Regions from separate parts of the Klebsiella sp. F11 genome, predicted to be linked through region 4. Evidence: predicted binding sites of a transcription regulator. Region 4 holds the regulator's gene; each other region holds the start of a gene.
The links. Region 4 encodes LexA, which represses DNA repair genes until DNA is damaged. Its sites were predicted from a motif close to TNCTGTATGTACATACAGNA; they were not measured.
Positions count from the first base shown of each region.

Region 1: AC1M2H_RS11165 (YebG family protein) is a predicted target of LexA. The motif match lies at 2,117-2,136, and genes of this name have one in related genera.
Region 2: AC1M2H_RS07790 (DinI-like family protein) is a predicted target of LexA. The motif match lies at 2,430-2,449, and genes of this name have one in related genera.
Region 3: sulA (SOS-induced cell division inhibitor SulA) is a predicted target of LexA. The motif match lies at 2,985-3,004, and genes of this name have one in related genera.

Region 1 covers NZ_CM160060.1:2,254,551-2,260,372, reverse strand. The annotation lists gene ptrB (oligopeptidase B) at 1-701, opposite strand, end outside; gene AC1M2H_RS11170 (tellurite resistance TerB family protein) at 957-1,628, opposite strand; gene AC1M2H_RS11165 (YebG family protein) at 1,723-2,100, opposite strand; gene purT (formate-dependent phosphoribosylglycinamide formyltransferase) at 2,237-3,415, shown strand; gene AC1M2H_RS11155 (bifunctional 4-hydroxy-2-oxoglutarate aldolase/2-dehydro-3-deoxy-phosphogluconate aldolase) at 3,466-4,107, opposite strand; gene edd (phosphogluconate dehydratase) at 4,147-5,822, opposite strand, start outside.
Region 2 covers NZ_CM160060.1:1,560,988-1,566,809, forward strand. The annotation lists gene AC1M2H_RS07775 (ParB family protein) at 1-296, shown strand, start outside; gene AC1M2H_RS07780 (Y-family DNA polymerase) at 443-1,714, opposite strand; gene umuD (translesion error-prone DNA polymerase V autoproteolytic subunit) at 1,726-2,175, opposite strand; gene AC1M2H_RS07790 (DinI-like family protein) at 2,172-2,417, opposite strand; gene AC1M2H_RS07795 (hypothetical protein) at 2,624-2,854, shown strand; gene AC1M2H_RS07800 (hypothetical protein) at 3,292-3,447, shown strand; partial or broken gene AC1M2H_RS07805 (hypothetical protein) at 3,483-3,713, shown strand; gene AC1M2H_RS07810 (hypothetical protein) at 3,710-4,045, shown strand; gene AC1M2H_RS07815 (DNA methylase) at 4,427-5,128, shown strand; gene AC1M2H_RS07820 (hypothetical protein) at 5,128-5,349, shown strand; gene AC1M2H_RS07825 (DUF1380 family protein) at 5,395-5,805, shown strand.
Region 3 covers NZ_CM160060.1:3,625,227-3,631,048, forward strand. The annotation lists gene yccS (YccS family putative transporter) at 1-1,937, shown strand, start outside; gene AC1M2H_RS17985 (TfoX/Sxy family DNA transformation protein) at 1,951-2,550, opposite strand; gene sulA (SOS-induced cell division inhibitor SulA) at 3,025-3,534, shown strand; gene ompA (porin OmpA) at 3,887-4,954, shown strand; gene matP (macrodomain Ter protein MatP) at 5,064-5,516, opposite strand; gene AC1M2H_RS18005 (AAA family ATPase) at 5,702-5,822, shown strand, end outside.
Region 4 covers NZ_CM160060.1:5,268,124-5,273,945, reverse strand. The annotation lists gene plsB (glycerol-3-phosphate 1-O-acyltransferase PlsB) at 1-1,547, opposite strand, end outside; gene AC1M2H_RS25905 (diacylglycerol kinase) at 1,677-2,045, shown strand; gene lexA (transcriptional repressor LexA) at 2,260-2,868, shown strand; gene dinF (MATE family efflux transporter DinF) at 2,939-4,255, shown strand; gene AC1M2H_RS25890 (CsbD family protein) at 4,382-4,591, shown strand; gene zur (zinc uptake transcriptional repressor Zur) at 4,684-5,199, opposite strand; gene AC1M2H_RS25880 (cupin domain-containing protein) at 5,314-5,802, shown strand.

The sequences.
Region 1 (5,822 bases), 2.6 Mb from region 4:
TGCGAGGTGGTCTTGTGCACGCTGACGTAAAAGGTTTCGTCCTGCTCTTCGTACACCAGCACGTCATCTTGCGTCGAGGTGCCGACGGTATGCCGCCAGACCTGGTACGGCAGCAGCGTGGTAGGGTGTTTGCGCACGTACCACAAGGTCCGTGAATCGTTGCTCCAGGCAAATCCCGGGGAGACGTTTTCCAGCACTTCGGGATACCAGCTACCGTCGGAGAGATTGCACAAACGCAGGCTGTACTGCCGGCGGGAGAGATAATCCTCCGCCAGCGCCATCAGAGCGTTGTCCGGGGAGATCCCCAGCCCGCCGAGGGTGTAGAACTCGCTTTGCGCCGCGCGCTGGTTGCTATCGAGCAGAAGCTCCCACGGGTCCCACTCCTCTTTCAGCACCGACTGGCGCTGATAAATCGCGTATTCGCAGCCCGGCTCATAGACCTGACGATAGCGATAGCCATTTTTACTGTAAGGTGCCGAGACTTCGCGCTGGGGGATACGATCGATAATCTCTTTCAGCACCCGCTCCTGCAGGCTGCGCTGGGTCTCCATCACCGCTTTGCCGTAGGTATTCTCCTCGCGCAGATAATCCAGAACTTCCGGCTGCGCGCGGTCATCGTCACGTAGCCAGAAGTAGTTATCAATACGCGTATCGCCATGCAGGGTCATAGCGTGGGGGATCCGTTTCGCTTTTGGTAGCATCTCTTTGTTCTTCTTCGGCTTAATTTATGCGCACAACGTTAATCGACGCGCGTCCGGACGGCAAGACAAGAAATCTCAACGGCATAAATCGCCCTGCCCTAGAGTTTGAAAACGGCCACAGCGAAGTGACGCCCGACCGCGGGTGAGACGGTGCCGGAATAAGGGTCCTCCCCGGCCTGCGCGGCGTCAGGCTGAGAGATGACCCGTCTATAAGGGTGGCAAAAGTCGCTGGCGATGCAAGCGGAACGTGATGATTTAAGAGGAAAGAGTCTGCTTTTGCGCCTGAATATCCTGTTCGATCTCAGCGCGCACATCCGCAGGGATCTTCAGCGCTTCGCCCAGCGCGTTGAGGTAGCTACGCTCCATAAAGTGGTCAATATCAATCACCGCGCAGCTCAGATAGTAGATTTCCAGCGCCTCCTGCTCGCTGCTGATGCCCTGCGCCAGGCGCTGCGGGTCGAGGGGCTGAGTTAACGCGCGATCGATAAGCACCCGCCCCTGTACGTCGATATTTGCCGCGCGCAGCTGCTCTTCGATGCTCGCGCGTTCGTTTTCATCAATATGCCCGTCGCTTTTGGCCGCAAAAACCAGCGCCTGGATCAGCCGCTCGCTGCGGGCATCAGGCTCTGGTGACGCCGGAACCTGCCCGGCCGGCTCCGGCTGCGGCTGCGGCGAAGCGGCGCGCATTTTCTGCTGATACTTGTTCCACAGCATGCTTCCGGCCACCGCGCCGCCGCCAACCAGCAGCGCGCTGGTGCCGTATTTCGCCAGCAGCTTACGCGAAGATTTGCTGGCGACCAGCAGCCCCGCCAGGCCGCCCAGCGCGCCGGGCAGCAGCAAATTGTTACCACCTGAGCGATCGTCAGATGAAGAAGTTTGCCCCTGCTGGCCCAGCAGAGACTGAAGTTGGTTAAGCCAGTTAGCCATGGTTTCCTCGGTGTATGACAGACGATGTCATCAGCCTAAACGAGGCGACGTCAGGAAATGTTATCCGTGGCTAAAGATGCGCAAATTCCGCGGCTCAGGCCGCTTTCACCCTGCGCGCTTTGGGCGCTGCTTTTTCCGCCGCGCCGTCGTCCGCGCCGGAGCTGATGGCGTCATCGCCGACGTCAGCGGACTCCTGCCCTTCGTTTTCGCCCTGTTCGACGGCGTTCTCTTCCGCCTCAGGAAGTTTTCCGGACTTCATAATGTGATGTAAGGCGTCTTTGCGCTCCGCCAGCCACAGCGCCATCTCATCACGCTGGGCTTCATCAAGCGTCAGCGGGCAATCTACCAGCCAGTCGTTAAGGATTTCGGCAAGATCGAGCATTTTGTCGTAAGCATCGGCCTCTTTTTTGCTGGTAAAAGACATCTTTTCCTCACCTTCGCGAATCACCACATATTTGATTGCAACCGCCATTGTACAGCCCCTTTTATACTGTATTTATATACAGTATAACAAATTTAGGACCATGACTCAACTCACGCGCATAAAGACAGACGCAAACGTTTTCGTTTATACTGCGGCACATGTTTTTTTACTGCGGAAGAGAGTCATGACTGTACTAGGCACAGCGCTGCGCCCTGCGGCGACGCGAGTTATGCTGTTAGGTTCCGGCGAGCTGGGTAAGGAAGTCGCCATCGAGTGTCAACGTCTGGGCATTGAGACCATCGCCGTCGATCGCTACCCTGACGCGCCGGCGATGCAGGTCGCCCACCGTTCGCATGTTATTAACATGCTGCACGGCGACGCCCTGCGCGCCTTAATTGAGCAAGAAAAGCCCGATTTTATCGTGCCGGAAATTGAAGCCATCGCCACCGATACCCTGGTCGAACTGGAGCTGAGTGGACAAAAAGTGGTCCCCACCGCGCTCGCCGCAAAGCTGACCATGAATCGGGAAGGCATTCGCCGCCTGGCCGCCAAAGAGCTGCGGCTCCCAACCTCGACCTATCGTTTTGCCGACAGTGAAGCCGCCTTTAACGACGCGGTGAACGAGATTGGCCTGCCGTGCATCGTTAAGCCGGTGATGAGCTCCTCCGGGAAAGGACAAAGCTTTATCCGCCGTCATGAACAGCTGGCCGAAGCGTGGCAGTACGCCCAGCAGGGCGGCCGCGCCGGCGCCGGCCGCGTAATCGTCGAGGGCGTGGTGAACTTCGATTTTGAAATCACCCTGCTCACCGTCAGCGCGGTCGACGGCGTGCACTTCTGCGCCCCGGTCGGCCACCGGCAGGAAGACGGCGACTATCGAGAATCCTGGCAACCTCAGCAGATGAGCGAGCTGGCGCTGGCCCGCGCGCAGGAAATTGCCCGCAACGTGGTGCTGGCGCTCGGCGGTTACGGCCTGTTCGGCGTCGAGCTGTTCGTGTGCGGCGATGAGGTGATTTTTAGCGAAGTCTCGCCGCGTCCGCACGATACCGGAATGGTGACGCTCATTTCGCAGGATCTGTCGGAGTTCGCCCTGCACGTCCGCGCCTTCCTTGGGCTGCCGGTGGGCGCGATTCGCCAGTATGGCCCGGCGGCTTCGGCGGTGATTCTGCCGCAGCTTACCAGCCGCAACGTCACCTTCGGCAACCTGCAGGCCGCCGTCGGCGCGGGCCTGCAGGTGCGTCTGTTCGCTAAGCCGGAAATTGACGGCTCCCGTCGTCTGGGCGTTACGCTGGCGGTGGCGGAGAGCGTTGATGAGGCGGTGGCGCGCGCCAAAGCCGCGGCGTCAGCGGTGGTGGTTGAGGGATAAAAAAACCCGGTAGCGTTGCCGCTTACCGGGTCAGAACTGAGGTGCGGAAATTACTTCGCGCCTTCTACCGCTTCACGAGCCAGAGTGGTGATACGGTCGTAATCGCCTGCTTCCAGCGCATCCGCCGGTACCAGCCATGAACCGCCGATACACAGAACGCTGTTCAGCGCCAGGTAGTCGCGGTAGTTAGCCGGAGAGATCCCGCCGGTCGGGCAGAAACGAATGTGGGCGAACGGACCGCCAATTGCCTGCAGCGCCTTCACGCCGCCGTTGGCTTCGGCCGGGAAGAATTTAAACTCTTTCAGGCCATACTGCATGCCCAGCATCAGCTCGGATACGGTGCTGATACCCGGGATCAGCGGAATTGTCCCTTCTTCCGTCGCCGCCTTGAGCAGAGAATCGGTCAGGCCCGGGCTGATTGCGAACTGCGCTCCCGCCTCGGTTACTTCTTTCAGCTGCGCCGCGTTAGTCACGGTGCCGGCGCCGACAATCGCCTCCGGGACTTCTTTAGCTATTGCGCGGATGGCATCCAGCGCGCATTCGGTACGCAGGGTCACTTCCAGTACACGTACGCCGCCTGCAACCAGCGCTTTGGCCATCGGCACGGCGTGTTCCAGCTTTTTCACCACGATCACCGGGACAACCGGGCCGGAGGTGAGGATTGCTTCTGCAGTTGTTTTCCAGTTTTTCATCAGAGTTTTTCTCTCGCCAGATCTACAAATTGTATGGTCTTAAAAAGTGATGCAGGTTGCGCCCTGTTCGGCTCCGGAGAGCTTCTCACGCAGCGCAGAGAACATTTCACGACCGGTCCCGACTCGCGAACCGCTCAGGTCAGGAATATGTGGCTGCCGCGCGGCCAGTTCGGCATCGTCCACCAGCAGCGTCAGCTCGCCGGTCTGGCCGTTGACGCGGATGATATCGCCATCGCGGACCTTCGCCAGCAGCCCGCCGTCGTAGGCTTCAGGCGTGACGTGGATCGCTGACGGAACTTTGCCGGATGCGCCAGAGAGTCGCCCATCGGTGACTAGCGCTATTTTGAAACGGCGGTCCAATAATACACCAAGTGGCGGCATAAGTTTATGTAATTCTGGCATGCCGTTCGCTTTTGGCCCCTGATGCCGCACCACCACCACGCAATCCTTATCCAGCATCCCGGCTTCAAACGCCGGCAGCACGTCGTGCTGGCTTTCAAAAATAACCGCCGGCGCTTCGATAAACTGGTTTTCCGCCGGCACCGCCGAGGTTTTCATCACCGCGCGGCCAAGGTTGCCGCTGAGGACTTTGGTGCCGCCGTGGCGAGAGAACGGCTTGTCGAAAGTCGCGATAACCTGGTCGTCGAGCGGCGCGCTTGCCCCATCCCGCCAGTCCAGCTGGCCGTTGTTCAACCACGGCTCCATGGTGTAATGCGCAAGCCCAAAGCCGGCTACGGTGTTGACATCTTCGTGCAGCAGCCCGCCTTTCAGCAGTTCGCGGATCAGCACCGGCACGCCGCCAGCCGCCTGGAAGTGGTTGATATCCGCCGGACCGTTCGGATAGAGACGCGCCAGCAGCGGCACCACGTCCGAGAGATCGGAGAAATCATCCCAGTTGATGATGATGCCCGCGGCGCGCGCCATGGCCACCAGATGCATCGTATGGTTAGTCGAACCGCCGGTCGCCAGCAGCGCCACGATGCCGTTAACCACGACTTTCTCATCGAACATCTTGCCCAGCGGCATCCACTCGTTGCCGTTGCCGGTCATGCGGGTCACCTGACGCGCGGCGGCAACGGTCAGAGCCTGGCGCAGCTCGGCGTCCGGATGTACGAATGAGGAGCCCGGGAGCTGCATGCCCATAAACTCCACCACCATCTGGTTGGTGTTAGCCGTGCCGTAGAACGTGCAGGTGCCCGGCGCGTGGTAAGAGGCGGCTTCCGACTCCAGCAGCGCCATGCGATCGACCTTACCTTCGGCGTACAGCTGGCGAATGCGCACTTTCTCTTTATTCGCCAGGCCGCTGGCCATCGGGCCGGAGGGAATGAATACGGACGGCAGATGGCCAAAGGAGAGCGCGGCCATCGTCAGGCCGGGGACGATTTTATCGCAGACGCCAAGGTACAGCGCGCCGTCGAACATATTGTGCGACAGGCCGATGGCCGCAGACATGGCAATGACCTCGCGGCTCAGCAGCGAGAGCTCCATCCCGTCCTGCCCCTGGGTGACCCCGTCGCACATCGCCGGCACGCCGCCGGCAACCTGCCCTACCGCGTTCACCGAATTCAGCGCCTTGCGGATGATGTCCGGATAGGATTCGTAGGGCTGGTGCGCGGACAGCATATCGTTATAGGAGGTGATGATGCCGATGTTGTTACGCAGCATGCTTTTCAGCGAGGCTTTATCGTCCGACTGACAGGCCGCAAAACCGTGGG
Region 2 (5,822 bases), 2.0 Mb from region 4:
TGGATAAAGTGCGGCAAAAGCTGATGGCTCTGCCTGATTATCCAGCAATTGATAAAAGCAAAATCCTGTCAGTCTTTCGGGCAGAGAGCAAAGCTCTTATGGACCGGCCTGCAAAAACTGTTGAAACTGAGAAGTTGAAAGAGTTTTCTGATCGCAACCAGTTTGCAAGGAAGAAAACTGACTCGAAGAAGCGGCTTGTTGTTTATGAATTCTCACGTATATCTAATGAAGTGCAGTCAGAGATTGATGAAGCTATTAAGCGTATTCTTGAAAAAATGCCTTCATCTGAGCGATAAGAATTTTAAAAAAAAGGATGCCAAATGGCATCTTTTTTTTACTTTTTTCACCATGCTTTTTTGATGTTTATTGTATTGATTATAAATATTTTTTTTAAATTCTTTCATAGTGAAATCACCACGAATTTTCTTGTGTTTTTGCTTCGTCATAGTTTGGCTACTGGCAATTCAGACCAGCGAGTCGTATAGGCTGGTGAAAGCATTTCTCGTTTCATTTGCCACTCGGGAGCAATGCCTCGCCCCGCAAACCACACTTTCCCCAGCCCTGAGTGGTTAATACCGTCGAGAACCTTCATCAGCTGGCTACTGTTGCTTCTGGGCTGGATATCATCGAACAGGTTAAGCTGCGAAACCCCGGTAGGCGTGAAATCATTGAGCATGCAACCCGCTTTTGCATAACGGTGGCCATCCACCCAAATCCGGTCCAGTGCCCTGACGGCTGCGGCAATAATGTCCCGGGTGTCCTGCGTGGGGGTCTGCCGCTTCTCGCTGGCCAGATTTCCATAATACGGTTCGCTCACAGCGAACGGTGACGTTTTCACAAAGACGGCGATATGCCTGCAGAACTGCCGCTCACCGCGCAGCTTTTCAGCTGCCCGCTCCGCGTACTGGCAGACCGCCTGGCGCATCGCGTCATATTCCGTGATGCGTTCACCAAAACTCCGGCTGCAGACAATCTGCTGTTTCGGGGGAGGGGCTTCTTCCAGCGAAATACAGGGCTCTCCGTTCAGCTCCCGGACCGTTCTCTCCAGCACCACGTTAAAGTTTTTTCTGATAAAGGCCGGATCCGCGCGCGCCAGCTGCAGCGCTGTGGTGATGCCCATCGTGTTCAGTTTCTTCCCGATGCGGCGTCCGACGCCCCAGATTTCCTCCACCGGCTGCAGCGAGAGCAGTTTCTCCGTCCTGCGGCGATTTCCTGCCGTTAATGCCAGTACGCCGCCAAATTGCGGCCATTCTTTTGACGCCCACTGGGCGGATTTTGCCAGTGTTTTCGTGGGGCCCATCCCGACGCCGATGGTCAGTGCGGTATGGCGGAGAACATGCTCACGCAGCTGACGACCGAAATCCTCAAAGGCGATGCAGTTGTCGATGCCGGCGATGTCGAGGAACATCTCATCAATACTGTACTGCTCCACGCGCGGTGACAGGTCCTCAAGACAGCGCATCACGCGTTCTGACATACTGTGATAAAGCGAATAATTGCTGGAAAACACCGCCACGTTGTGCTTTTCCGCCAGCGCCTTCACCTTAAACCAGGGGGCGCCCATCGGGATATTCAGCAATTTTGACTCCCTGCTGCGCGCAATGACGCAGCCGTCATTGTTGCTGAGCACTACCACCGGCCTGTCGCGCAGGTCCGGGCGAAACACTTTCTCACAGCTGGCATAGAAGCTGTTCACGTCAGCCAGGGCAAACATACCGGCACTCCTTACAGGCGGGCCCGGGTACGGTGAATGAAGTGCATCACTACCCCGAACAGGGTGAGTTCTTCCGGCCAGAGCGTCGGATAAGCGGGATTCATCGGCTCCAGGGCAGGGCGGGGGTGCAGGCGCAGCCGCTTCACGGTAAATCCGCCGTCCACCTCCGCAATCACCACGTCGCCGTCCACGGCGGTTTCCGCCCGGTCCACCACCAGAATGTCGCCGTCATACAGACCGAGGTCTTTCATGCTTTCCCCGCTGGCGCGTAAAAAGTACGTCGCGGCAGGGTGACGGATGCACAGGCTGTTTAAATCGAGTTCCTGCTCAATATAATCCCCGGCAGGACTCGGGAAGCCCGCCGCACAGGCATCCGCAAACAGGGGCATCTGCAGGGAAGAGGGCGCGGCCGGAAGCGTGAACACCGCCTCCGGGTCATACAGGGGCTCCCTGCGACTCATTCCGGCAGCCATGTGTCGTCCTGCCAGATGGCTTCAAGTGTGTTCATGATGTCCGACTTTTCCTGGTCGCTGCGCGCGCCGCTGACATCCAGCGCAGTCTGCGAGCTTTTCCCGATATTCAGCCAGAGTTGAGGGTAGCGTGGTGTCAGGCGACGCTCAATTTCCTGCTGCAGTGCGGCAAAGGTACCGCTGCGCATAGCTTTCACCTGCTCCGGAGAAAAACGAACGGAAATCTGTAACATGATGCACCTTATTACTGTATGGATGTACAGCTATTATTTTTCCGTTCGGCAGAATTTGCAAGCCTCTTTATGCAGGTCCGTGCTGATTCCCTGCTGTCATGGCGAAAAGAGCGAGTGGCGGAAAAAACGGAGGGCAGGACTGCGCAGGCGCAGGTATCCTGTCATATACAGATATCCGATGTGTTTTTTTCCCCGAGGAGCGCTTTATGTCACCCGGCTTCATAAATGTTCTCCGGTTTGCCGGCGTTCCCGTCGACAGCAGTGAACCGGTACGCAGAAAATTCGGCAGCCGGCTGATACTGACCGTGACCCTCTGCCTGCTCCCGCTTCTGGTGTTCGACGTACCGCAGTGGGTTTTTGTTCTGTCGCAGGTTATCTGGGGCGCAGGCGTGTATATCGGCCTGTCTGTGGCCGGGGATACATCCCGGCACCGCTGATTATTCCCTTCCGGTTGTTCAAAAAAGGAACAAGTGTTGTGACGCCTGTCTTTCCGTGGCTCTCCGCTGCCTGCCTTCAGGTTATCCACAGGGTTAAACAGATGCATTGTGGACAGATGTGCCGGTAACCCTTCCTCCGCCCGGTGCGGTCAGTTGTCTGCCACCCGCTGCCAGTGTCTCGCGTCCGGTCTGGTACGGGGCGGGCGGCTTTTCCGCTCCGGCCCGGCGTCGTTGAGAGTTTCCGCCAGTCCCTCGCCCTTTAAGGAACGCCCTTCAAGCCGCTTTTGCGGCATATCCTCGCCGTCGAACAGACTGACGGCTGCGATATTCCACAGTCGGCCTGACCCGTGACCGGACGCGATGAACAGGCAGCGTGCGGCAGGGAACGGTATCGCGGTGATGCCTCCTGCCCACGCTGACTGTGTAAGGAGCTTCTCATGCCCAACTGGTGTGCCAGCCGACTGACGTTCAGTGGTATCAGACAAGACAATGACGCCCTCAAAATGTGGGTTGCCCCGGACGATGAGGACAGCCTCTCTGACGTCATCGGTTCGGCGTCGCTCATCAACAACATCGCGCACTTTGGCGGCTGACAGGAGGCGGACGGGAAACCGCCCGGATAACAATGGAAAAACGTATGACAGTAAAAGCCTTTATCACCCGTCTGTCGCACTATCCCGATGATGCACTCTGCTGCGGAACATTCTGGCTGGCCGACGATTTCCTGTCGCTGGACGGTACGCTTACGGAAGATGACATCGACGCCGCGATGGAGCTGGCTCAGGACAGCCATGATGCCGGTACAGGATTTAACTGGAGCCACCTGCAATCCGCCATCGACGAGGTGAAACGCGTATGAACACCTGGCTTGTTGGTTTTACCGTTGAAACCGGTGACGTGGAAAGGATGGTGTACCACATGGTCACCGCTCAGACCCTGGAAGTGGCGGAAGCGGGAGTGATGGCGATGGGGCGAACATGGTGGCCAGCGCTGAAGCGTGAGGATGACGGGCACAGGTGGTTGTATCCGGACGGCGACGTCTGGTTTAACAGCATCATTCTGCTCGATGACCTGGAGACCCGTATCCTGCACGGTCTTAAATTCCTCGACACCTGGCGTGTCTTCGGTAAGCCGGAGGCGCCAGTCGTCTGCGACGAGTGGGGCGATGACTGGCGGGATATCACCCGCTGACCTTTTCCTGACCGGGCGTTCTGCCCGGTTTTTTTACCCCGGCAAAGGTTGTCGCCTCATCCCGGCTCCGCTTTTATCCGCGACGGCGTCGCGGGGAATGAGACTGCCGCACGCTGCCAGTATCTCGCGTCCGGTCTGGTACGGGGCGGGCGGCTTTTCCGCTCCGGCCCGGCGTCGTTGACAGTTTACGCCAGCCCCTCGCCCTTTAAGGAACGCCCTTCAAGCCGCTTTTGCGGCATATCCTCGCCGTCGAACAGACTGACGGCTGCGGTATTCCACAGTCGGCCTGACCCGTGACCGGACGCGATGAACAGGCAGCGTGCGGCAGGGAACGGTATCGCGGTGATGCCTCCTGCCCCCTCTGACTACAGGAGTGCTGCCATGTCCAGATTCATTCTCGGGGACTGTACTGACGTGATGCGCGGATTTCCCGACCGTGCCGTTGACCTTATTGTGACCGATCCGCCTTACCTCGTCGGCTTTAAGGACCGTTCAGGCCGCCAGATTGCCGGCGACGTCACCGATGAATGGCTGGAGCCTGCCACCCTTGAGATGTACCGCGTGCTGAAAAAAGACGCGCTGATGGTCAGCTTCTACGGCTGGAACCGCGTTGACCGCTTTATGGCGGCGTGGAAAGCGGCGGGGTTCTACGCGGTGGGGCAGATTGTGTTCACCAAAACCTATGCCTCCAACCGCCGCAGCGCGAAGGGGCGTCGCGGGTTTGTGGAATACCGCCATGAAGGGGCCTACGTGCTCGCCAAAGGCCGCCCGTTGCCACCTGAAAAACCCTTGCCGGACGTGCTGCCGTTTCCCTATACCGGCAATGCCCTGCATCCGACCCAGAAGCCGGTGGAAGCGCTACAGCCGCTGATTGAGTCATTCAGTGCCCCGGGGGCGATTGTCCTCGATCCGTTTGCCGGCAGCGGCTCGACCTGCGTCGCCGCATACCGCGCCGGACGCCGCTATATCGGCATCGAAATGCTGGAGCAGTACCACCGGAAAGGGGCCGAACGGCTGGCCGCGATGCGCCGCGCCGTCAACACCCCGGCGGCGAACGAAGAGTGGATGCCGGAGGCCGCCTGATGAACTACGACGGACACGAAGCCCTTCGCCGCGAGGTGGCGGCACTGGTCAACAGCATGTGCGACCTGCGTACCACCCTCAAAGTGCTGGAAGACCGTTATCACTGGCGGCATGAAGGACTGACTGAACGGCTGGCCGGGCAGAGCCTGCGACGCATCAACACCCTGCTGAATGAGGCTTACAACGAAGCCCTGATGCTCGACGAATCTTTTAAAGACTGAACCCCGGGCGGCGAGGCCGCCCCACTGAATCACGGAGAAAACACCATGCTGTACGGCACCCGTAAAGAACTCAACAAGAAACTGAAACGCATGTTCGGCGACGAAGAACGTTACGCCCTGCTGGTCTGGACGAAAGAGGACGTGATGGCCCAGGTGGAGAACATGACGGAAGACGAAGCCCACATTGTGCTCGAACTCATCGGACAGGCAGGCACCGGCGACCATGCCGAAGAAGGCGTGTCATTTTGCACCGTTCAGGCGCTGTATGCGGGCATTCAGGAGAGCACACGCCGCGTCACTGTCCCTGCCGGTATGCTGGCGAAACTGACCTGTATCGCCGGGCAGGCGCTCAGCGAGGAGGATGCGCGGGTCTGGCCGCTGGTCTGCCAGCAGTATCCAACCGTCGCCGACGCGCTGGCAGATATCAACTGGCTCAGGCAGCAACTGGCCGCTTAACGCACCCGCCCCGCCAG
Region 3 (5,822 bases), 1.6 Mb from region 4:
TGGCCATCACCCTGGTGTGCTTTTTTATCGCCTCGGCTTCGGTGGAGCTCCTTTTTCCCTGGCCGTGGCTGTTTGCAATCGGTTTAACCCTCTCTACCACCGGATTTATTTTACTCGGCGGCCTGGGGCAGCGTTACGCCACTATCGCCTTCGGCGCGCTGCTGATCGCTATCTACACCATGCTGGGGGTCACGCTCTACGATCGCTGGTACCTGCAGCCGCTATTTTTGCTGACCGGCGCCGTTTGGTACAACCTGCTGACCCTGGCCGGACATATTATTTTCCCGATTCGCCCGCTTCAGGACAACCTTGCGCGCAGCTATGAGCTGCTGGCGCGCTATCTGGATCTCAAATCGCGCATGTTTGACCCGGATATTGAAGATGAAAGCCAGGCGCCACTCTACGATCTGGCCATCGCGAATGGCCAGCTGGTTACGACGCTCAACCAGACAAAAACGTCGCTGCTCACCCGCCTGCGCGGCGACCGCGGGCAGCGAGGCACCCGAAGGACGCTGCAGTATTACTTCGTGGCCCAGGATATCCACGAGCGCGCCAGCTCATCGCATATTCAGTATCAAACGCTACGCGACCGCTTCCGCTACAGCGATATCATGTTTCGCTTTCAGCGCATGCTGTCGATGCAGGCCCAGGCGTGTCAGAAATTGTCCCGCGCGATTTTGCTGCGCGAACCGTACCAGCATGATGCGCATTTCGAGCGCGCGTTTATGCATCTCGATGCCGCGCTTGATCGCGTGCGTGCCAGCGGAGAGCCGCTGGAGCAAGTTAAAGCGCTGGGCTTCCTGCTGAATAACCTGAGAGCGATTGACGCCCAGCTGGCAACCATCGAGTCCGCTCAGGTCGCCGCACCGGCTCACGGGACGACGGAGAATTTGCTCGCGGAAGAGCGTCTGAGCGGCCTTAGCGATATCTGGCTTCGCTTACGCCGCAACCTGTCACCGGAATCGGCCCTCTTTCGTCATGCGGTGAGAATGTCGCTGGTACTGTGCGCAGGCTATGCGTTTATCCAGTTAACCGGGCTCAATCACGGCTACTGGATCCTGCTAACCAGCCTGTTTGTTTGTCAGCCAAACTATAACGCCACCCGCCACCGCCTGGCCCTGAGGATTATTGGCACCCTGATAGGGGTGGCTGTTGGTCTACCGCTACTGCTGCTGGTGCCCTCGGTCGAAGGCCAGCTGCTGCTGATCGTCCTTACCGGCGTCCTGTTCTTTGCCTTTCGCAATGTACAATATGCCCACGCCACCATGTTCATTACCTTACTGGTGCTGCTGTGCTTTAACCTGCTGGGTGAAGGCTTCGAGGTTGCCCTGCCGCGCATCTTTGACACCCTCATCGGCTGTGCGATTGCCTGGGCTGCGGTCAGCTTTATTTGGCCGGACTGGAAGTTCCGTAACCTGCCGCGGGCTCTGGATCAGGCGATAAACGCCAACTGCCACTACCTCGACGCCATTCTTGAACAGTATCATCAGGGTCGCGATAACCGTCTGGCGTATCGGGTTGCGCGCCGGGATGCCCATAGTCGGGACGGTGAGCTGGCCTCCGTGGTATCAAATTTATCCACGGAGCCACGGGCAAATGCCGACATCCGCGAAACGGCCTTTCGCCTGCTTTGCCTGAATCATACCTTCACCAGCTATATTTCCGCGCTGGGCGCGCATCGTGAACAGCTGACCACGCCGGAGACTTTGGCGCTGTTGGATGACGCGGTCTGCTATGTGGACGATGCGCTGCATCATTCCCCGGCCGATGAACAGCGGGTACAGCAGGCGCTCACCCGCCTGCAGACCCGAATCCAACATCTGGAACCTCGGGCAGATAGCAAAGAGCCGCTGGTGCTCCAGCAAATCAGTCTGCTGTTAGCGCTATTACCGGAAATCTGCCGCCTGCAGCAGCAGGTGGTAGTTCAGCCCGAGTAAACCATGGCCAGGCCTACCGCTGGTTGAGAGCCCACTCCTGCAGCTCCCGGCGCCGCGCCGTCGGGAGCGCAGCGGCGTGAACGCCGGTAATTGCCCCTTCCAGCGAATAGAGAATATTCAGCGTCAGCGCCTTATTCGACTCTCGCAGCTTAAGCCACGCGCGCTGTGCACCAATATGACGTAGCGCCTGCTGATCTATTACGCCCGAGTTAATTAATAGTAGCTCCATATGAAAACTAATATTTGGCAGATCTTTCAACCTGCCGGAATAACGCTGCTGGTTCTTTTCATTTTGCGCGGCCTGCAATGAAAGCGATGATAGTTTGAAAAGCATTTTACTATCACTCCAAAGCGTTTCGTTTATCTGATAATATTTAAGAAAAATTGGCCGCCCGTTTTTGCGCATTTTTAAAAGTGGATTGGCGTGGGCCACGCAATATGCGGCACCCTGCTCGCAAATCTTAAGATAGATTTCCCCCTCGGCAACCATCGCAAATACGGTATCGTCTATTGCCAGGCTATAGCCGCCAAACAAAGGACGACAGATTATTTTCCCCAATGGTAACAAGCACTTCTGAAATTTATGAAAACGTAGGGATGATATCTTTTTCATGATTATTCCTTGGTTAATCATGCGAATACGGAGTTATTTAGTTAACGGATCCGTTAGTTCAGAAAATAAGTGAGTTCCTTTATTGCAGCAAGATGATTTTAACGTTCCACGCAATTAACTCGCCATTTTGCGAGGTGCTTTCAAGAAATTACTCCTGGCCGAAAGTGGATGTATTCAAAATAAAATATAAACAGGGCATTAATTAATAGTTGCACAAATAGTTGGTGTCCCGGGAGAGCAGCGCTAAGCCTGGGGCTACGTAAAAATGCGCGGCCAGGCTCGTGCGGTTTGACCTTTATTGCGCAAAAATTCAGGCGCAGCTTCACTCCGGTGAGAGCCGTTCGTCGCGAGCGCGGCCGATGATGGCCAACAGTGTCGAACAAATTTCACGCGACAGCACGATAAATGAGGTTGATCTTTTCACTGGCTGGATATACTGTACATGCATACAGTAACTACAGGCGGAAATAGACAATGCTTACTTCAGCTTACGCAAATCGTTCATCACTGACTTCTGCTTCAGTACGTCGCCGCTCCCATGACGCCGTCGAACAATCGGCTAGCGGGCTGATTAGCGAGATTGTCTACCGTGAAGATCAGCCAATGATGACTCAGCTGCTGCTGCTTCCTTTATTACAGCAGCTGGGCCAGCAATCCCGCTGGCAGCTCTGGCTCACGCCAAAGCAGAAGCTGAGCCGCGAGTGGGTGCAATCCTCCGGCCTGCCGCTGTCGAAAGTCATGCAGATAAACCAGCTCTCTCCGTACAACACGGTAGAATCAATGATCCGCGCCCTGCGCACGGGTAACTATAGCGTAGTAATCGGCTGGCTGGCAGATGAGCTGACTGCCGAAGAACATGAACGGCTGGTCAGCGCCGCGGAAGAAGGTCATGCGATGGGGTTTATCATGAGGCCTGTAGGAAATACAAGCCAGCATGGAAGACAACTAAGTGGGCTAAAAATTCACTCTAATTTGTATCATTAAGCTAAATTAGGATTAATCCTGGAATTTTTTTTGCGCATTCCACAGGCGTACTTTTATAAGGGTTGTTTTGGTGCGGAGGCCTGTCTGATGCGGTCTCGCGGGTTTCGTCGGTGAACGAAAACCCACCATATTTGTTAAATATTGTGTATACAACCCTTTTTTTTCATATGCCTGACGGAGTTCACACTTGTAAGTTTCGAACTAAGTTGTAGACTTTACATCGCCAGGGGTGATCGGCTTACGCTGCATGTATCAGCATAGTTAACAACAAGTCACGCCCCGGGTGAAGGATCTAACCGTGAGGTCTTTTGTACCTTCATGGCGAATTTTGGATGATAATGAGGCGCAGAAAATGAAAAAGACAGCTATCGCGATTGCAGTGGCACTGGCTGGCTTCGCTACCGTAGCGCAGGCCGCACCGAAAGATAACACCTGGTATGCAGGTGGTAAACTGGGCTGGTCCCAGTATCACGATACCGGTTTCTACGGTAACGGTTTCCAGAACAACAATGGCCCGACCCGTAACGATCAGCTGGGTGCTGGTGCGTTCGGTGGCTATCAGGTTAACCCGTACCTCGGTTTCGAAATGGGTTACGACTGGCTGGGACGTATGGCCTATAAAGGCAGCGTTGATAACGGCGCTTTCAAAGCTCAGGGCGTTCAGCTGACCGCTAAACTGGGTTACCCGATCACTGACGATCTGGACATCTACACCCGTCTGGGTGGTATGGTCTGGCGTGCAGATTCGAAAGGTAACTACGGTTCTACCGGTACTTCCCGCAGCGAACACGACACTGGCGTATCTCCGGTATTTGCTGGTGGTATCGAGTGGGCAATGACTCGCGACATCGCTACCCGTCTGGAATACCAGTGGGTTAACAACATCGGTGATGCAGGTACCGTTGGTACACGTCCTGATAACGGCATGCTGAGCGTAGGCGTTTCCTACCGTTTCGGTCAGGAAGAAGCTCCGGTTGTAGCTCCGGCTCCGGCTCCGGCTCCGGAAGTGACTACCAAGCACTTCACCCTGAAGTCTGACGTACTGTTCAACTTCAACAAATCTACTCTGAAACCGGAAGGTCAGCAGGCTCTGGATCAGCTGTACACCCAGCTGAGCAACATGGATCCGAAAGACGGTTCCGCAGTTGTTCTGGGCTACACTGACCGCATCGGTTCTGACGCTTACAACCAGCAGCTGTCTGAGAAACGTGCTCAGTCCGTTGTTGATTACCTGGTTTCTAAAGGTATCCCGGCTGGTAAAATCTCCGCTCGCGGTATGGGCGAATCCAACCCAGTTACTGGCAACACCTGTGACAACGTGAAAGCTCGCGCTGCACTGATCGATTGCCTGGCTCCGGATCGTCGCGTAGAGATCGAAGTTAAAGGTTACAAAGACGTAGTAACTCAGCCGCAGGCTTAAGTTTTACTACCGATAAAAAACCCCGCTAACGCGGGGTTTTTTTTGTCTCGACTTTGGCGTCAACGCGAAAAGCGCTCGTGCACAGCGCCATCAGCCCTGCATCTGCGGGCTACTCTTTACCCAGCAATACCTGCAGGTCGCGCTTCAGACTGGACATCTTGCTGGCATACTTCTCTTTATGCTCAGCGTCCTCAATCAGCTGCACAATAGTTTCCGACAGCGTTTTTCCCCGTCGCTGCGCCAAACCCGCGAGACGCTGCCAGACCACAAACTCCAGATCGATAGACTTTTTACGCGTATGCTGATGTTCGGCATTAAAATGACGCTTGCGGCGCGCGCGGATAGTCTGCTTCATCCGGTTCATTAGCTCCGGATTAATATGCTGCTCAATCCAGGCGTTCACCAGAACCGGTTCATTCTCGAGCGTCAGTAAGACATCGACCGCGGCTTGCGCTGCGCTGGCTTCAATATAGCGGGTAATCAGCTCACCTTCCCTGTGCTTTTTAACCAGGTACTTCCATTTCCAGCCGCTTTCAAGATTTTCCAGTTGTTGATATTTCATTGCGATCTCAATGTGACCGTGTAACTCACTTCAGGATATCAGTTTTTTTTCGATGTGCTGAGAATAAATCATCATTCGTGATATACGTTGCGTCGTTATCGTTAATGCAAACACGATCCTCCGTGTGCTCGGACGCGGCATAAGGTATAATCGCGCGTTTTACATCTCACTAAAAAACAGCGACTTTGACCATTACGAAACTTACCCGAAACGACCTTGCTCCTGATACGGAAAGTTATCAGGCGCTGTTTGCACAAGCTGATTTAGCCCAGCCGGAAGCTTCCCTGTCAGGCGAACTGCAGCCCC
Region 4 (5,822 bases):
ATGCGCACCATCAGATCGGCGGCGATGCTGTTTACCGCCGGCGTCAGCCAGGACGGGCGAATGGCTTCGATAGGATCGATGGACTCGCGCCACTCCGGCACGTGCTGGTTGAGCCAGGTCATCAGCGGCAGCGGCTCGCCGAAGTTAACGTATCCCTGGCCGAGGTTACGCAGCTTGCTCAGGCCGCGCAGCATCTGCGGCAGGCTCTCTTTCTCTTTGGTCGCGCCGCGCAGCTCTTTGGCATAGGTGCCGACTTCCATCACGTGCTCGTAGCCGATGTAGATAGGCACCAGGGTGATCGGGCGGGTGCCGCCGCGCAGCATCGCCTGGATAGTCATCGACAGGGTGCCGGTTTTCGGGTCCAGCAGGCGTCCGGTACGGGAGCGTCCGCCCTCGACGAAGTACTCCACCGAATAGCCGCGGCTGAACAGTTCGCCAAGATATTCGCGGAATACCGTTGAGTAGAGCTTATTGCCCTTAAACGTGCGGCGAATAAAGAACGCGCCGCCGCGGCGGAAAATCGGCCCAGCCGGCCAGAAGTTGAGGTTGATGCCGGCGGCGATATGCGGCGGCACCAGCCCCTGATGGTAGAGCACGTAAGAGAGCAGCAGGTAGTCCATATGGCTGCGGTGGCACGGAACGTAGACGATCTCGTGTCCTTCATGCGCCAGCTGGCGCACGCGCTCGGCGTTATGAACGTTAATCCCCTGATACAGGCGGTTCCAGGTAAAACCCAGCACGCGGTCGGTCAGGCGAATCATCTCGTAGGAGAAGTTGGCGGCGATCTCCTCCATCAGCGCGATGGCGTTTTGCTGCGCCTTCTCATGGGAGATTTTCTTGCTGCGGGCTTCGTCTTCCACCGCGCGGGCGATGGCTTTTGACGCCAGCAGCTTGTTGAACAGATCCTGACGCGCCGGCAGGCGCGGGCCGACGGCGGCCAGGCGCTGGCGGGCGAAGTGCATACGCGCCACGCGGGCCAGCTTCTGGGCAATGGTCTTATCGGTGCCGTGTTCGGACGCCATTCGGCGTAGCGACACCGGCGGCGAGAAGCGCACGAAGCTGTCGCGGCCGAGCCACAGCACGGCGAAGAATTTCTGAATGCCGTTAAGCATGCGCAGCGGCGGATTGACCTCGCCCTTTTCGCGTCCGGGCGCACGACCAAACATCACTGAAACCGGCACCATTTGCACGTCGAGGTCAGGGTGGTTGCGGTGCAGATCGAGGTAGTCGTGGAACAGCTTGATGGACTCTTCTTTCGGCGTGTAGTAGGTAAAGACGCGCGGGCCGCCGTGGATAAAGACGTAGCGCGGCAGCTGGGTGCCGTCGATTTCCAGCGGTTCGAGCGGATCGGCTAAATCGTGCTCCAGGCACTGCGCGCGCAGCGTCAGCAGGTCTGCCTTCGAGTTATAGGGCAGAACGTACATAATCGGACGCGAGGTATCCAGTCCCAGTTCCTGAGCAGGTTCTGCGGGAATAGACTTGCTTTTTACCAGCAGCCGTAATGGTAAATTCAGTAATTTATAGTAAATTCGTTGCCAGCCGGACATAAACGATGTGAAGCCTCTGGTTAATCATGCAAATGCGCGGCAAGAATAACAGAAAGTGCGCAAAATTTCCGTTGCCACGCGGCAAACGCGTACACTCATTGACGTCATTTACATAAAAAGGTTCTTTTGATGGCCAATAATACCACCGGGTTAACCCGAATCATTAAAGCGGCTGGGTATTCCTGGAAAGGTTTTCGTGCGGCATGGATAAATGAGGCCGCCTTTCGTCAGGAAGGTATCGCCACCGTTATTGCCATTGCGATCGCCTGCTGGTTGGATGTTGACGCCGTTACGCGCGTGCTTTTGATAGGCTCGGTCCTGTTAGTGATGATAGTCGAAATTCTTAATAGCGCGATTGAGGCGGTGGTGGACCGGATCGGCCCTGAGCACCATGAGCTTTCCGGACGGGCGAAGGATATGGGCTCTGCGGCGGTATTTCTGGCGATCGCCATCGCGCTGATCGTCTGGGTGACGCTGCTGTGGGCGCACTATCGCTAAGCCTCCGCAGCATCAGGCCGCCCGGTCGCCCTCCGCGCGGCTTTTTTTGCGCCGCGTGGAGCAGCAGCGCTTCGCCGCAACTTCCTCCGTGCTAACCGGCCGTAGCGGGCGGCAAAAGAAAAGAATCTCCTGATTTTTGTGTGAAATTTGATTCCAAAATCACCGTTAGCTGTATATACTCACAGCATAACTGTATATACACCCAGGGGGCGGGATGAAAGCGTTAACGACCAGGCAGCAAGAGGTGTTTGATCTCATCAGGGATCACATCAGCCAGACGGGCATGCCGCCGACGCGTGCGGAAATTGCTCAGCGCTTGGGGTTCCGTTCTCCAAACGCGGCGGAAGAGCACCTGAAAGCGCTGGCGCGTAAAGGCGCTATCGAGATCGTTTCCGGCGCTTCCCGCGGCATCCGCCTGCTGACTGAAGAAGAGCCCGGCCTGCCGCTGATTGGCCGCGTCGCCGCCGGCGAGCCGCTGCTGGCGCAGCAGCACATCGAAGGCCACTTCCAGGTCGATCCGGCCATGTTCAAGCCGAGCGCCGACTTTCTGCTGCGCGTCAGCGGTATGTCGATGAAAGACATTGGTATTCTGGACGGCGATCTGCTGGCGGTACACAAAACGCAGGACGTGCGTAACGGACAGGTGGTGGTTGCGCGTATCGACGAAGAAGTGACGGTTAAACGCCTGAAAAAGCAGGGTAACGTCGTCGAACTGCTGCCGGAAAACAGCGAGTTTTCACCGATCGTGGTGAACCTGCGCGAGCAAAACTTCACTATTGAAGGACTGGCCGTCGGCGTCATCCGCAACGGCGAGTGGCTGTAACCCTCTGTTCTGACGCAGCATCGTCCGATGCGTGATGCTGCGCTGTCTCTCCTCGCTCAGGCTCTTCTCCATGTTTTTTAACGCTGCTGATAAGGCCCTGTGGCGCCTGGCGCTACCGATGATTTTCTCCAATATCACCGTCCCGCTGCTGGGGCTGGTGGATACGGCGGTTATCGGCCATCTTGATAGCCCGGTTTACCTGGGCGGCGTGGCGGTCGGGGCTACGGCAACCAGCTTTCTGTTCATGCTGCTGCTCTTTCTGCGCATGAGCACCACCGGCCTGACGTCGCAGGCGTTCGGCGCAAAGGATCCCGTTCGCCTGGCGCGCGCGCTGGTGCAGCCGCTTGGACTGGCGCTGGCCGCCGGTCTGCTGATCGTTCTGTTTCGTATGCCGCTCATTAACCTGGCGCTGCATATCGTCGGCGGTAGCGAAGCGGTGCTGGAGCAGGCCCGGCGTTTCCTCGAAATCCGCTGGCTGAGCGCCCCGGCCTCGCTCGCGAACCTGGTGCTGCTGGGCTGGCTGCTGGGCGTCCAGTATGCCCGCGCGCCGGTGATCCTGCTGATTGTCGGCAACCTGCTGAATATCGTCCTCGACCTGTGGCTGGTGATGGGCCTGCACATGAACGTGCAGGGCGCGGCGCTGGCGACGGTGAGCGCCGAATACGCCACCTTTATCATTGGCCTGCTGATGGCGAAACGCGTACTGACGCTGCGCGGCGTGTCGTTCGCTATGCTCAAGGGCGCCTGGCGCGGCGATATCCGGCGGCTGCTGGCCCTGAATCGCGACATTATGCTGCGCTCCCTGCTGCTGCAGTTCTGCTTTGGCGCGGTGACCGTGTTTGGCGCGCGTCTGGGGGGCGATATCGTGGCGGTGAACGCTATTCTGATGACTATGCTCACCTTCACCGCCTATGCGTTAGATGGCTTTGCCTACGCCGTGGAGGCCCACTCCGGGCAGGCCTACGGCGCGCGCGATGGCAGCAGGCTGCTGGAGGTGTGGCGTGCCGCCTGCCGACAATCTGGCATGGTCGCGCTGGCTTTTGCGCTGATCTACAGCGTGGCGGGAGAGCAGATTATCGCCCTGCTGACCTCGATACCCTCGCTCCAGCAGCTCGCCGACCGCTATCTGTTCTGGCAGATGATTCTGCCGGTGATTGGCGTCTGGTGCTATCTGCTGGACGGGATGTTTATCGGCGCGACGCGCGGCAGCGAAATGCGTAACAGCATGGCGGTGGCCGCTGCGGGCTTTGCCTTAACCCTGCTGACTCTGCCGGTGCTCGGTAACCACGGCCTGTGGCTGGCGCTGACGGTGTTCCTGGCGCTGCGGGGCCTGTCGCTGGCGCTGATCTGGCGACGGCACTGGCGGCGCGGAACCTGGTTTTCATAACGCATTCTGTCTTTAATATGGTTAAAGATTCCGAATAATAAAATCAACCCAGCATTCTCATCTATAGTTAACTCTATGTCCGGCACACAGCGGGCTGTTAACTCACCGAACGATGAGGACTGAATCATGAATAAAGACGAAATCGGCGGTAACTGGAAACAGTTAAAAGGTAAAGCAAAAGAGCAGTGGGGCAAGCTTACCGACGATGATATGACCGTCATCGAGGGCAAGCGCGATCAGCTGGTCGGTCGAATCCAGGAGCGTTACGGTTACGCTAAAGATCGGGCGGAGAAAGAGGTGTCCGACTGGGAAAGCAAAAATGACTATCGCTGGTAGCGAGCAAATTTAGAGCGCTAACCCTTTGTTATTGCCTGCCCGAACGCGACAAGGATGTGCGAAATCCCCTGATTCCCGCTGTGGCTAACGCCTCAGCGGGCTTTCTTTTTAATCTGGATCGTGTGGTCATGATGGCAGCGATCCGGCGCGTTACAGGCCTCTACCTCGACGCAGCCCGCGCACAGGCCGTGCGCTTCAATCACGTTATGGCGCAGGGCGAAGCCCATTCTTGCCGCCAGCGTATGCATGATGTCCTCTACGCCTTCCGCGCACTCTTCTGTCACCACCCCGCAGCGATCGCAGATAAACATCGCTGAGCTATGGGTTGGCTGATCGAACAGATGGCACAGCACGTAGCTGTTGGTTGATTCCACCTTGTGCACGAAACCCTGCTCCAGCAGAAACTCCAGCGCCCGATAGACCGTTGGCGGCTTGGCCTGCGGCTCTTTACCGCGCAGGAGATCGAGCAAATCGTAAGCGCTGATCGCTCCCTGCTGCAGGCTCATCAGGCGCAACACTTCCAGGCGCTGCGGAGTCAGGCGCACGCCCCGCTGCGCGCAGAGCTTTTCAGCATGCGCTAACATGTCTTGCGAAGTGGACTTATCCATGAGCATCCTCTGGTTGCGTAACGATGAAGTTGTTACTTTATCACGATCCTGGCAAAACGCCGAGAACCCACGGTTTGTGCTATACCTGATGCATCTCATTTTCGGGAGAAAACGATGAAACGACCTGATTGCATTCGACATTGGCGCGAGCTGGAAGGGCCGGATGACGCCACCTACCCCGACAGCGGCGAGCTCTTTTCCATCGGCGCTCCGCTGGCCCGCGGTCTAAGGCTAAACCGGCTGGGGATCCATCATGAGCGCCTGCCGCCGGGACGGCGCACCTCTTATCCGCATGCGGAAAGCGATGAAGAAGAGTTTATCTACGTGCTGGAGGGGTATCCGGAGGTGTGGATAAACGGCTATCTGTGGAAGCTGGAGCCGGGGGATTGCGTCGGTTTTCCCGCCGGCACCGGGGTATGCCATACCTTTCTGAATAACACCGAGGAGGAGGCGTGCCTGCTGGTGGTGGGCGAAGCGAACAAAAAATTTAACCGGATCTACTATCCGCTAAACCCCGGCTATGCCGCGACGCGTCAGGATCGCTGGGTCGACCATCCGCCGCAGTTCTTCGGCCCTCACGACGGTAAGCCGCGCAGGAAATAGCGTTTTTTCCAGCGCAGGAT